Regions from separate parts of the Agathobacter rectalis ATCC 33656 genome, predicted to be linked through region 3. Evidence: predicted binding sites of a transcription regulator. Region 3 holds the regulator's gene; each other region holds the start of a gene.
The links. Region 3 encodes HrcA, which represses chaperone genes, less so after heat shock. Its sites were predicted from a motif close to TGTTAGCACTCNNNNNNNNNGAGTGCTAACA; they were not measured.
Positions count from the first base shown of each region.

Region 1 (4,702 bases), 1.4 Mb from region 3:
TCTCGTTGCCATACCGGAAATTTCTGTTGCAACGACAGAAAATCCTCTTCCTGCCTCTCCGGCACGGGCTGCTTCAATGCTCGCATTTAATGCAAGAAGACTTGTTTGGTTCGTAATTCCTCCAATCAGTTCTACAATGGAATTCATTTCATCCATATACTGGTTCAGATTTTCCAGTTTTTCTGTAACCTCGGTTCCATTATCAACAGAAGCTTCAACTTCCGATGCCAGGTGCTCGATATCCTGTTTGCCTTCCGCTAACGCTTTCAGAGTAAGCGTCATGCTGTTTCCGATTTCTTCCACAGCGGTTGCAACTTCATCCACCTTGTCCTGAATTGCATGTGTCTGTTCCAACTGATTCTGCACATGTTCTGCGGTATCAGTAGCACCTGCAGATACTTCCTGCATTGCCTCAGTCGTTGTCTTAGATGCCGCTGTCAGCTTTTCGAAACGTACATTGATATCTGCAATATTGCCGGAAATCTGCTGATCAAGTTCCTCATTTCTTTCCAGAAGATTTTCAGCCTCTGCTTTTGCCTGCGCCACTTCTGTAAATCTCTTTCTTGTGTTTTCGCGAATCACTTTTGTAGTCAAAACAGAATTCGCTCCAACCATAATCATAACAACAATCTGTACAACTGCTGCTTCGATTCCATGATACCCAAAACCGCCTTTTGTCGCACCGATCACAACAACAATGATACTCTCTAATATGGTACCTGTATTAATCAGAAGAAGATAACGTGTGTCACTGTAAATGGTGACAACAAAAATCATCGGAATTACAAATACATAAATCAGATTTGTCGGTGAGGTAAAAAGACATATTGTGTAAAACAATGCAAATCCATAGGAAACCAGATGTTTGATCATCGCATGTTCCGTATTAGATTTCCAACAAATCACCTCGCCAATCAAAGGTATAACACCAACGACCGTAGCGATTGTCATATATACCGGAGACAGTTGTCCTCTTACGCTTTCCCATATCATAAAAAATACCATAACCGTTACCGTACTGATATGTGACAGCATCGCAATGCGATTCGACCGCGTCAATTCCGAAATTTCTTTTGTTTCCACCATCATAATACCTCCTCTAGAAAAGTTTTCCTACTTATCCTTATATTATTTCTTACGCATCCTGATATTCTATCTTTAATGGTGTATGTGTCTCAAATACCTTTGCAAAATCAATTTCCGGATTAAACATTGTATAAAATGAAGAATGTGCATCACATGTAATATTCTGCTGCGGTACAGAATTTAATGTACCATCCTTATTATATTTATAAAATGTAGCCTCCGTCACTCCATGTATCTCAACCTTGTATAATGGTGTTCTAAAAAGTAACTGTCTTACATCCTTATAATAAAATTTATAATACTCTTTTCTAACATTATTTTTGCTGTAATAAGTAATTACCCTGCAATGCACCATATAATCATCATAAAACCATAATTCACTTGGATATGGTTTCATCACAACACCTCCAACTGAAATCCGGTAAATAACTCCAGCCACAACACAGATCCAGACTGAAAATGGTATTTCTTTCGTTACACTTTTGCCAAAAACAAAATATAAAAATATATAAATCAAAGCATAAGCGATAAGTAAAATTGTTACTATATTTTTTAATATTGATTCATGCTTTGACACATAAGTGCCTTCTTTAAACTGCAACACGTAATTCGGCTGTTCCATAGGTTCTGCCATATTGTATAAGCCTCCCTCTTCATTCACTTTTGTCCTTCATAACATAATAATCTCCATTATTTTTCAATATCATTCCACGCTGACGAAGCCTTATCGCAAACTGTATCAAACAGTCCGGGGCTTAGCTTAATCGTTAAATAAAAGCAATTATTTTATATAATTTTAGATTACTTTAGTAAATGGCGCAATAGGTCAAAATTACCATTAATCAGATAATTTCTGTAATAAATATGTATTTTGTTTACAACAAGAAAAAGAGCCGCCCAGGCCATAGGCCTGTGCGGCTTCTCATAAGATGATTTAAATTAAGTTTATCCTTCAATAGCAATATGCTTTGTGGTCTCAACTTTCTTTTGCTCCTTCTTCGGAACTGAAAGTTTAAGAATACCATCCTCATACTTTGCCTTTATATCTTCCTGTTTCAGCTCATCACCTACATAGAAAGACCTGCTCATAGCACCGGAATAGCGCTCCTTGCGGATGTACTTGCCATCCTTTTCATCCTTCTCTTCCTTGTCAAGTCCTTTGGCTGCGCTGATAGTTAAGTAACCATTCTCCAGCTTAGCTTCTATTTCGTCTTTCTTGAATCCCGGAAGATCTATATCTACTTCGTAACTATTGTCAGTTTCCTTGACATCAGTCTTCATAACGTTCTTTGCATGTTTACCATAAAGCACCTTGTCAACATCAGGAAATGAAAAATCCATCCAATCATCGTTAAATAAGTTTTCTCCAAAAATACTAGGCATCAACATAAGTCATCTCTCCTTCTTAATCTATAAAATCTGTGTCAACCTGTTTCTTTGGAACCGGGATGTTTCAAGAACTCAAAGCCTTTGCTTTTTGTTCCTTTCCTTTGTTCTTGACTATGTTATATACCTAAAATTAGCACTCGTCAATAGAGAGTGCTAATAATTTATAAATTGTTTATAATTTACTTTTGGCACACCGGAATTATTATTTACCATTTTAACATCTCCTGGCTTTCAAAAATCATTTTGTCCTTGCTTCTGTCTTACCATCATTCTTAGCTTTTATTGCTTTCCAGACTTTACTTCAATCGGAAACATCTTATATTTTAATCTGCTATTATTTGAAAAGCATTTTATATTATATACTGTGTTATTAATTTTCTGGAATTTGCGACGATTATATAGTACTGATTCTAAACGGATTTTGAATTTATTTGGATAGTGATTAAATGAAAATAATTAATAATCTTAGAAAAGCATGTATTACCAGTAAGACCTGGTCGAAAAGACCCTCGCAAAGTCAAACCCCAGGCATCTGTAAGCTTTCTATATAGAGTGGCTTAATCATAGATAATTATAAGTTTTTTTTGACAGATAAACAATCTGTCTTTTTGTTGTGCTGCAAAATAGACAAAAGAAAAAACACATCATATTTATCAAACAATTGCAAATATGATGTGTTTTATAATTATGTCAAAATTCTTAACTTAATGACATTGCTCTTTCGAGCTCTTTTTGCTTTGTACAACATTAAATTGTAGATGATTACTGTAAGAGTGAAAGTACACCCTGGTTAGACTGATTAGCCTGTGCAAGCATAGACTGTCCAGCCTGTGCAAGAATGTTATTCTTGCTGTAGTTAACCATCTCTTTAGCCATGTCTGTATCACGGATACGAGACTCAGCTGATGTGGTGTTCTCGCTTACATTATCAAGGTTGTTGATAGTATGCTCAAGTCTGTTCTGAACTGCACCGAGTGATGAACGCTGTGAAGATACTTTTGAGATTGCTTCTGAAATACGATCAATTGCAGCTGTTGCATCATCCTCTGTATCCACTTTGATATTTTTAATACCTATACCCTTTGAATCCATTGATGCAATTTCCACCTTAATTTTGTTATCAGATGATGAATCTGCACCAACATGAAGATTGAAAGATAAGTTTCCATTAACGTCAAACTGCTGAATAAATCCCTTAGTGGCATCTTTCGCATTTGCAGCAGTTATAGTTATATTATTTTTAGCTGCAGCTGCAGCTGCACCACCATCAGTTGTATAATAATTGGTTGCTGTAGTACCATCTGCATTTTTGCTGTTCATTATATTGTCTGCTGAAACCTGCTTACCATTTGCATCATATAATTTAGTTACATAAGCATAATCTTTTCCATTAACAGCTATTTTAGATGCGTCCTGTTTATCACCAGCATTTGCAGATGCTTCCGTATATATTTTGGTACCAGCAGCTAATGCGGCCTTAAGCTTATCTACTGAATCAATATCTTTGGTATTTGAACCTTCGCTTGCTAGATTAGCGGGTAAGGTATAACCAGATTTCATAAAGTTAGCTTTGGCTGCAGTCTTACTGTCTCCTTTAAGAAGGTATGTCTCGTTGAACTTTGTTGTCTCTGATACACGGTCAATCTCTGTTGAGAGCTGATTAACCTCATCCTGAATTGCCTTTCTGTCTGTTGCAGAGTTTGTACCATTTGCTGACTGAACAGCAAGCTCGTTCATACGCTGAAGCATTGAGTGAACCTCTGTGAGAGCACCCTCGGCTGTCTGTACTGCTGAAACACCATCCTGAGCATTTGTTGAAGCTCTGTCAAGTCCCTTGATCTGCTTTCTCATCTTCTCAGAAATTGTAAGTCCTGCTGCATCATCTGCTGCACGGTTGATTCTGTAGCCAGAAGAGAGCTTCTCTGTAGATTTAGCCTGCTGACCTGTTGTTACGTTGAGCATTCTGTTGGCATTTGCTGCCTGCATATTGTGTTGTACTACCATAATATAATCCTCCTTGTCCCATATTCATGGGTTATTATGTTTGACCTCTGGAAATCCTTTTCCCGAGGATTTTGCAGCTGCTTTGTGTTTATTTTTATTTAAGCAGTTGCGGTTTTCTATAACAAGCGGCTTCCCGGGTGTGGCAGATGCCACGGCCGCCTATTAACATGATTAGTTGCTTTGCGTCTTTTTCTGACGTTCTTTCTCATTCCAGATGATTTGC
Region 1 is NC_012781.1:3,204,319-3,209,020, forward strand. It holds gene EUBREC_RS15190 (methyl-accepting chemotaxis protein) at 1-1,089, opposite strand, end outside; gene EUBREC_RS15195 (hypothetical protein) at 1,136-1,720, opposite strand; gene EUBREC_RS15200 (Hsp20/alpha crystallin family protein) at 2,032-2,475, opposite strand; gene EUBREC_RS15205 (flagellin N-terminal helical domain-containing protein) at 3,238-4,479, opposite strand; gene EUBREC_RS15210 (carbon storage regulator) at 4,651-4,702, opposite strand, start outside.
Region 1: a site for HrcA is predicted at 2,604-2,634, ahead of EUBREC_RS15200 (Hsp20/alpha crystallin family protein). Genes of this name have one in related genera too.

Region 2 (4,702 bases), 1.4 Mb from region 3:
TTGAGATAAAATCTGCAGACTCGATACAAGCACTTTTTCATCCATTGCATTCGTTCCATCCTTCAATGCAATAATCGCCTTGTAACGCTTTTTTTCATTTTCTGACAGATATTCACTATCTTCCAAAAAGCCGAATCTTTCTGCCTCCATTCCTATAAGCTCAGTAATACGATATATGGCATCCTCGTATTTCAATCCCTCCACACTCTTTAATGACAGGAATATAACCGGATATTTACCCATATGTTCTTCGCAAAGTGCCTTATTTTGCGCAATATATAAGCCATCAAACAATGACTCATCCGCACCGGTTTCAAAAAAAGCTTTAAGCATACTCATGTTAAGAGTTTTTCCGAAACGGCGCGGCCTCGTAAAAAGAGTGACCTCTCCACCGGTTTCAACCAATTGCTCTATGAGTTTTGTCTTGTCAATATAATAAAAGTTGTTCCTTCTGATTTTTTCAAAACTATCAATTCCTACCGGCAGTTTTAAAGTACTCACCATATGAACCTCCACAAAACGTATCAATCCGCTATACTTAGTTATAGTATAGCGGATTGAGGGGCAAAATACAAATATTATTACCGTTCTATTATTCCCATTTTTCTATACACAAGAAGAGCTCTTTCGAGCGCTTTTCGATTTTCATTGTAAAATGAATTTCTAAATTCCGCATGCCCTAATGAAGACAATGATTTGAATTTGCGTTTAAGGAATTATTATTAGAAAAATCAGTTGATAAAAAACCGATTGATGAACTTCCGCTTTCTCTCAAGGAAAAGGTAGTCTTAAAGAAATTAATAAAAGCTGTAGAAGGAACCGATCATCTTTTATCTGAATAACCATTTTATTTTTTCTATTCTTCTTAATGACAGCTATCTGCTATTTTCTTCCTGGCAATCTCGTAAATCCGTTGAACCGTTGTTCTTGCGACTTGCATAGATGCTGCATCCCAAAGCTTCCATATATTCAAATCATTCCTGTGACCGTATTGTAATAATTTTAATTTAAAAAGCCGCCCAGGCCATAGGCCTGTGCGACTTCTCATAACATGATTTAAATTAAGTTTATCCTTCAATAGCAATATGCTTTGTGGTCTCAACTTTCTTTTGCTCCTTCTTCGGAACTGAAAGTTTAAGAATACCGTCCTGATACTTTGCCTTGATATCTTCCTGTTTCAGCTCATCGCCTACATAGAAAGACCTGCTCATAGCACCGGAATAGCGCTCCTTGCGGATGTACTTGCCATCCTTTTCATCCTTCTCTTCCTTGTCAAGTCCTTTGGCTGCGCTGATAGTTAAGTAACCATTCTCCAGCTTAGCCTCAATCTCATCCTTCTTGAATCCCGGAAGATCTATATCTACTTCGTAGCTATTGTCTGTTTCCTTGACATCAGTCTTCATAACGTTCTTTGCGTGTTTACCATAAAGCACCTTGTCAACATCAGGAAATGAAAAATCCATCCAATCATCGTTAAATAAGTTTTCTCCAAAAATACTAGGCATCAACATAAGTCATCTCTCCTTCTTAATCTATAAAATCTGTGTCAACCTGTTTCTTTGGAACCGGGATGTTTCAAGAACTCAAAGCCTTTGCTTTTTGTTCCTTTCCTTTGTTCTTGACTATGTTATACACCTATTATTAGCACTCGTCAATAGCGAGTGCTAATAATTTATAAAATGTTTATATTTTCCGAGCAGCTTCAAAGTACTTACCATATGAAACTCCATTATTTTGCAATAAATAACACTCCGAGTGTGCCAGGCCCACAATGTGATGAAATCACACCACCTGCTCTTGTCTCTATAATTTCCTTAAAAATGCCAAGAGAGGCTATGTAATCTCTTACCTCTATATTTCCTGCTTGCATCCATTTTACCATCCTTTACAACGATCATGGGATGAAGCGCCAATGCTCCTCCGATAAGCGCAGAAACCGCATTGCATCTGCCACCTCTGTAAAGGTACACAAGTGTATCTACAACAAAGCTTGCTCTTACCTTCGGGATCAGTTCATCAATTCCGGCTTTTATCTCCTCACGGGATTTCCCATCTGCTGCCATAACTGCCGCCTCAACAACAAGCAGGCCTATTCCTGTGGACAGATTTCTTGAATCTATCACCGTAACTTTATCTTCCGCATCAAGTTCTTCTGCCGCCATTCTGATCACATTGATTGATGTCGACATCTCACTTGATATGGAAAAGCATATGATCTCCCTGCCTTCATCAATATATGGTCGCATTACATTCATTGCTGTTTCTATAGATGGAGCTGAAGTCTTTGGTGTAGTCTTATTTTTATCAGCCCACTCATACAATGCATGAATGTCTATCTGCGGTCCATCCTCCAGTTCTTCATCTCATTTTACAATATGAAGCGGAATAATATCTATATCGTATCTTTCTAAAACTTCCTGTGACAGATCACATGTACTGTCTGATATAATTTTTATCATCTTTAATACCTCGTTTTCTGTTGAATCCTTCATCTAAGAGAACTGCGCCAATCTGTATTATTTCACTGGCGTATTTATATATTTTTCTTAATGACAGCTATGGCTTCCGCATCCATGCTCACCCACGGTCAAAACAATAGGTGTGCTTTTCTCTTTTTTCCATTCTATCACAATCTCACCATTAATCATCAATTTTTTGATATTTTTCTTTCCACCACTGTAAAGCAGCCTCTGAACATTTCGTTATACAGAGGGATACAAATAAGAGCAAGATCCACCATCTACACCCACAACTTCAACATATTCAATATGGTGTTTTTTCACAGTTCTATACCTCCATAAAATTTACTTTATCCTGACTATCAGACCACTGTTCTTTTGTAAGATAAGTAAAATGCTCCGTTCTAACATCTCCCATAAGTGCACAGGGTTTATTTTCTTCCGTATGATGATATTTGAATCCACATTTTTCCTGACAGCGTTTTGATTTTTCATTTCCGTCATAATATCCACACCATATAGCACTACAACCCAAATCTAAAAAAGCATGCTTCTGTAAAGCTCGAACCGCTTCGGGAATCAAGCCCTGCCCCCAGTATGGAACACCTATCCAATATCCAATTTCTATTTCATCATCAGCTGCTTTTGTGTGCGACTGAGCTGGCGGAGTCAATCCGATACTTCCAATTGCAACATTATCTTCTCTTAAACACACTGCATATGTTTCATCTGCTGCCAAAACACTTTTGATGATTTCTCTGCTATTCTCTACACTTGTATGTACTGGCCATCCTGCTATAGGCCCAACCTCTGGATTTTTTGCATATTTATATAAACTCTCTGCATCATCCTCTTTCCAGGGACGAAGTATTAATCTCTCAGTTTCTAATGTCATAACCTACTCCTTTACCAACTGCTTTCTAATATAATTTGTGATCGAATCAAATACGACCGGGGACATTTTAACAATCCGGCTCCACATTCGAATTCCTTGATAAACTTTTTTTCATGTAAAGCACCTCCTCGTTAAACTTGAAGTTGTTGATTTCTTTATTATCTAATCTGTTAGTAATCTATCCAACAGCATCTGCCTATTATTTATAAACATTTCTGTTACCTGGTAACTCTCTGTATCCTCATATTCGCACAGATGTATGCATCCATTATCAAAACAATAGATATCTGCATCTGGTATTCCTAACAAAATCGGCGAATGCGTAACTATAATAAACTGTGCTCCCTCTTTTGCACATCTGTATATTTGCATTAACAATGTAAGCTGTCTCTGTGGTGATAATGCAGCTTCCGGCTCGTCAAAAAGATACAAGCCATTTGGATTCATATTATTCTGCGCTAATGCGAGAAAACTCTCTCCATGTGATTTTTCATGATATTTAGCGGAAGGATGTGTAATATCTGCATATTCTTCTTCCTGTGTTGCAACATTATAAAAGCTTTCTGCCCTAAGAAAATATCCCCACTTTTCCTTCCGATAGCCTTTGGCAATTCTTATCGCATCACACAACTCTGAATGTGTATCATGCGTAGAAAAAACATAATTCTTTGTTCCTCCCTCAGGATTAAAACCATGTGCTACGGCAAGTGCTTCCAACAAAGTTGATTTACCACTGCCATTTTCTCCAACAAAAAATGTGATTGGTTTATTGAAATCAAGTTTTTCAATTCCCTTAAAAGCCTCGATTCCCTTTAAATAACTATCGTTATCAATTCTATTCCAATCGAATATTACTCTTTGTATGAATTGATTATTCATTTAATTCGGCCTCAATTTCTTCAATAGTAGGCATACTACCTCTGAACTCTTCTGGTATAAGTTTTGATAACTCATAACTAGAAATACCAAGTGGCTGGCTAGTAGATTCTAATGCATATTGGGCTTCTACTTTATCCATATCTTTACAAATCAGAAGTCCCAAAGTAGGATTATCAGCTTCTGTTTTCATCTGATGATTAACAGCCACAACATAAGTTCCCAATTGACCTGCATAAGAAGAATCAAATTTTCCTGTCTTTATTTCTACAACAACATAACAATGCCTTTGAGTATTGTAAAATAACATGTCTATAAATTTTTCAGTATCTCCTACCTCAATTCTCACTTCCCTGCCCATATAAGCAAAGCCAGTACCTAACTCCATAAGAAAATTATTAACTTTCTCTATAAGTGCATCCTTTAGTTCCTTTTCATCATACCTTTCACGCAAAGTCAAAAAATCAAAATT
Region 2 is NC_012781.1:3,175,665-3,180,366, forward strand. It holds gene EUBREC_RS15040 (AAA family ATPase) at 1-504, opposite strand, end outside; gene EUBREC_RS15050 (Hsp20/alpha crystallin family protein) at 1,068-1,511, opposite strand; partial or broken gene EUBREC_RS15055 (DegV family protein) at 1,730-2,459, opposite strand; gene EUBREC_RS15060 (GNAT family N-acetyltransferase) at 2,788-3,354, opposite strand; gene EUBREC_RS15065 (AAA family ATPase) at 3,517-4,233, opposite strand; gene EUBREC_RS15070 (PDDEXK nuclease domain-containing protein) at 4,226-4,702, opposite strand, start outside.
Region 2: a site for HrcA is predicted at 1,640-1,670, ahead of EUBREC_RS15050 (Hsp20/alpha crystallin family protein). Genes of this name have one in related genera too.

Region 3 (4,702 bases):
ACTTGATTAAGGGGGTTCTGCTCAATCGGATGTCGAAGGGCTATTATGATATCATAAAGCCTCTGATAGAGAAGGAGCTTTCCGTAAAAGTAGTCGGATATTTCCCGGAACAGAAGGATATCGGGCTTTCAAGCAGACATCTGGGGCTTGTCATGCCGGATGAGCTTTCAGATATAAAAAAACAGCTCAATGAAACTGCCGACAGACTAAAAAAGACAATAGATATGGCTTTGTTTATGGACATTGCAGAAGCGGCAAATGAAATCGGTGACAGTGAAAATGCAGATGTATATAATGAAAAAAATTATAATGAAAAAAATATAGGTAATTGTGATCAAAATGAATTTTTGCAAAATAAAGCAATAAATACCGTAAACATAGCTGTTGCCATGGACGAAGCCTTTTGTTTTTACTATGAAGATAACCTAAGAATGCTCGAAAAATGCGGTGCAAAATTACAGTATTTTTCACCGCTTCACGATACCAGGCTTCCAAAGGATTGTGATGCAATGCTGCTTGGAGGCGGTTATCCGGAGCTGTATGCAAAGGAATTGAGTAAAAACGTATCTATGCTGAATGCCATAAAAAAAGCTTTTAGAGCTGGAATGCCGACGGTTGCAGAGTGTGGAGGGTTTATGTATCTACACACATATATCCGTAACATCTGTGATGATACAGATGAGCAAAACAAGGCTGATGTACAAAATAAAGCAGATATACAAAATGATATGAATAAGTCTAAGCTTGTGGGGGCATTAGATGGTGGGTGTCATTTTAAGGGAAAGCTGGTCAGGTTCGGATATATTGAGCTTGCGGAAAAGCATAGCAATTTTCTACCGCAAAATGAAAAAATAAAGGCGCATGAATTTCATTATTACGACAGCACCGATAATGGAGCCGATTGTATTGCGACCAAGCCGGCCACAGGCAGAAGCTACGACTGCGTGATAAGCCATGATAATTACTGGCTTGGATTTCCGCACCTGTATTATCCGTCAAATCCGCATTTTGCAGAGAGCTTTGTGAGAAAAGCATATGAATATAGAAGGAATAAAAATGGAAAACTCTTATAAATACTTTAAAAACACAGATTGCAAATATTTTCCGTGTCACAAGGGACTTTCGGATGACTTTAATTGTCTGTTTTGTTATTGTCCTATGTATAGTATGCCAAACTGTCCCGGAAGTAAGACCTACATAGAGAAGAATGGCAAAAAAATCAAGGTATGTACAGACTGTACGTTTCCACACAGACCGGAAAATTATGATAAAATCATACAGATTTTGATTAGGAATAATAATAACTGATTTATGGCCTAAAGCCGTTCGGAGGTTTTGCATAACATAAAAATATGGCAGGAAGGAGATGTTTTATATGCAGATTATCTTACAGAGAGGTCTTCCGTTTGAAGTAAAAATACCATCTGCCAGACCTGTTGATATCAGCGCATTATCAGAGATAGAGTTTAATGAAAAATTAGAGAAGGGATATGCGGATATGCAGGCTGGACGGACAAAAAATGCTAAGAAAGCCTTTTCTGATATTCGCAAAGATTATGGCTTATGATATATGAGATAGAAGTATCAGAACAGGCTGACAGTGATTTGAGAGGAATTTTTGAATGGTTGTAACAATACTTAGAGTAATGTATGCAGGAAGGGATATAGACAATCAGCTAAATATACACACAAAGCAATAAGAAATATGATATAAAGCAGTCTTTCACATTTAGGATCGACTGCTTTTTTGTATCATTTGATGCTAAGCATGAAATGAAAAATTGAAAAATGGTGTAAAAGTGGTGTAAATACCGCCAAAATCAATTTAATAGAAAATTAATAAAGCCTGAAACCCCAGTAAAATCAAGGGTTTCAAAAATTTTATTAAAAAAATTAGCACTCGAGGGTTGACATTGCTAATAGGTGGTGGTATGTTATGTACAGATAAAAAATTAGCACTCCAAAATACAGAGTGCTAACAAATTAAAAGCATACTTCAGATGGAGCGTGTGACCAATGGAAAATGAAAACAAAGAACTAGAGTTGAGCGAGAGACAGCTTACCATACTGGATGCAATCATCCGCAATTATCTCGCCACAGGAGAGCCGGTTGGCTCACGTACAATTTCAAAATATACAGATCTTAATCTGAGCTCGGCAACAATCAGAAATGAGATGAGCGACTTAGAGGAGATGGGCTATATAGTACAGCCACATACCTCAGCAGGAAGAATTCCTTCGGATAAGGGCTACAGATTATATGTAGACCATCTTATAGAGACCAATGATAAGAAGGAAAAAGAACTTTCTGATATGAAGGAGCTGGTCATTGAAAATACCGAGAAGATGGAGCAGGTGTTAAAGCAGGCGGCAAAGGTACTTGCAAACAATACTAATTATGCCACACTTGTTTCTGCACCGGATGTCAATCACAACAAGGTGAAATTCATCCAGCTTTCACAGGTTGACGACCAGCACCTGCTTGCAGTAATTGTTATGAACAATAATATGGTCAGAAACAAGATGCTTGATTTATATGAGCCGCTTGACAATGAGACGATACTTAAGCTCAACATTCTGCTTAACACCTCATTAAACGGACTCGCAATGAACGAGATTAATCTTGGAAACATTGCAAGCATAAAGGAGAGAGCCGGTATTCATTCAGGAATTGTCTCTGATGTGATTGATGCATTGGCACAGACCTTTGCTGAGAGTGAGGATCTTAAGATTTACACCAGCGGAGCGACAAATATTCTGAAGTATCCTGAGCTTTCGGATTCCAATAATGCAGCGACACTTTTGTCAGCATTTGAGGAAAAGGAAGAGCTAGCAAGCCTTGTTACTGAATCCCTATCCGATTCCGAGAAGAAGGACAATGGAACAGGCATTCAGGTTTATATAGGAAATGAATCTCCAATCCAGACCATGAAGGACTGCAGTGTTGTCACTGCGACATATGATCTGGGTGAGGGCGTAAAGGGCACGATAGGAATTGTCGGACCAAAGCGTATGGATTATGAAAAAGTAATGGATAATCTAAAGACTCTTAAATCCCAGTTAGATGGAATTTATAAGAAGTCTGAGGATGAAACATAGGAAGGTGGTCAAAAATGCCAGAGGATATTAAAAAAGAAGCAATCGACAATGAGACTGCAGAAAGCAAAGCAGAAGAGATAGAGATTGAAGGAGCTGATGAGGAAAGCACTCAGGCAGCCGAAGAAGCAAAAGATACAGATATTAATGAAACTGAATCAGATGATGATGCTTTAGCTGATGCAGATGCAAAAGCAGATGATAAGTCAGATGAAAAGAAAGGTCTCTTCAAGAAAAAGAAAAAAGACAAGAAGGATGAGCAGATAGAAGAGCTTAACGACCGTCTGAAAAGACAGATGGCAGAGTTCGAGAACTTCCGCAAGAGAAGTGAGAAGGAAAAATCCCAGATGTTTGACATGGGAGCAAAGACAATAGTTGAGAAAATCCTTCCTGTAATCGACAATTTCGAGAGAGGTCTTGCAGCAGTACCGGATGATAAGAAGGATGATCCTTTTATCACAGGTATGGATAAGGTCTACAAGCAGATGCTCACAGAGCTTGATGCTGCAGGTGTAAAGCCAATAGAGTGCGTAGGACAGGAGTTTGATCCTGATTTCCACAATGCAGTGATGCAGGTTGAAAATGATGAGCTTGAGTCAGGCACCGTAGCACAGGAGCTTCAGAAGGGCTATATGTACAAGGATTCAGTGGTACGCCACAGCATGGTATCGGTAGTACAGTAATGATGTGTACATCTATCCGGCATGGCAGTGAATCAGATTTATATGAATGCAGACAGCATTTAAGGGATTCATGTGAGACAACGGATGGTTACAAATATATTAAACATGTAAAAACACTATATTTAATAGGAGGAAAATAAAATGGGCAAAATCATTGGTATTGATTTAGGAACAACAAACAGCTGCGTAGCAGTTATGGAAGGTGGAAAACCTACAGTTATAGCAAACCAGGAGGGTGCAAGAACCACACCTTCAGTAGTTGCTTTCACAAAGACAGGAGAGAGACTTATCGGTGAGCCTGCAAAGCGTCAGGCAGTTACAAATGCTGAGAAGACAATTTCTTCTATCAAGAGACATATGGGTACAGATTACAAGGTGCAGATTGATGACAAGAGCTACAGCCCACAGCAGATTTCAGCTATGGTACTTCAGAAGTTAAAGGCTGATGCAGAGGGATACCTTGGTGAGAAGGTTACAGAGGCAGTTATCACAGTACCTGCTTACTTCAACGATGCTCAGCGTCAGGCTACAAAGGATGCCGGCAAGATTGCAGGTCTTGATGTAAAGCGTATAATCAACGAGCCTACAGCAGCAGCACTTGCTTATGGTCTTGACAATGAGAAAGAGCAGAAGATTATGGTTTATGACCTTGGTGGTGGTACATTTGATGTATCTATCATCGAGATTGGTGACGGAGTAATCGAAGTATTATCTACAAACGGTGATACACACCTTGGTGGTGATGATTTCGATAACAAGGTAACACAGTGGATGATTGACGAGTTCAAGAAGGCAGAGGGTGTTGATCTTTCTACAGACAAGATGGCACTCCAGAGATTAAAGGAAGCTGCTGAGAAGGCAAAGAAGGAGCTGTCTTCAGCTACTACTACAAACATCAACCTTCCATTCATCACAGCTACAGC
Region 3 is NC_012781.1:1,797,067-1,801,768, reverse strand. It holds gene EUBREC_RS08620 (cobyrinate a,c-diamide synthase) at 1-1,073, shown strand, start outside; gene EUBREC_RS08615 (cysteine-rich small domain-containing protein) at 1,057-1,308, shown strand; gene EUBREC_RS08610 (hypothetical protein) at 1,376-1,567, shown strand; gene hrcA (heat-inducible transcriptional repressor HrcA) at 2,017-3,099, shown strand; gene grpE (nucleotide exchange factor GrpE) at 3,114-3,779, shown strand; gene dnaK (molecular chaperone DnaK) at 3,921-4,702, shown strand, end outside.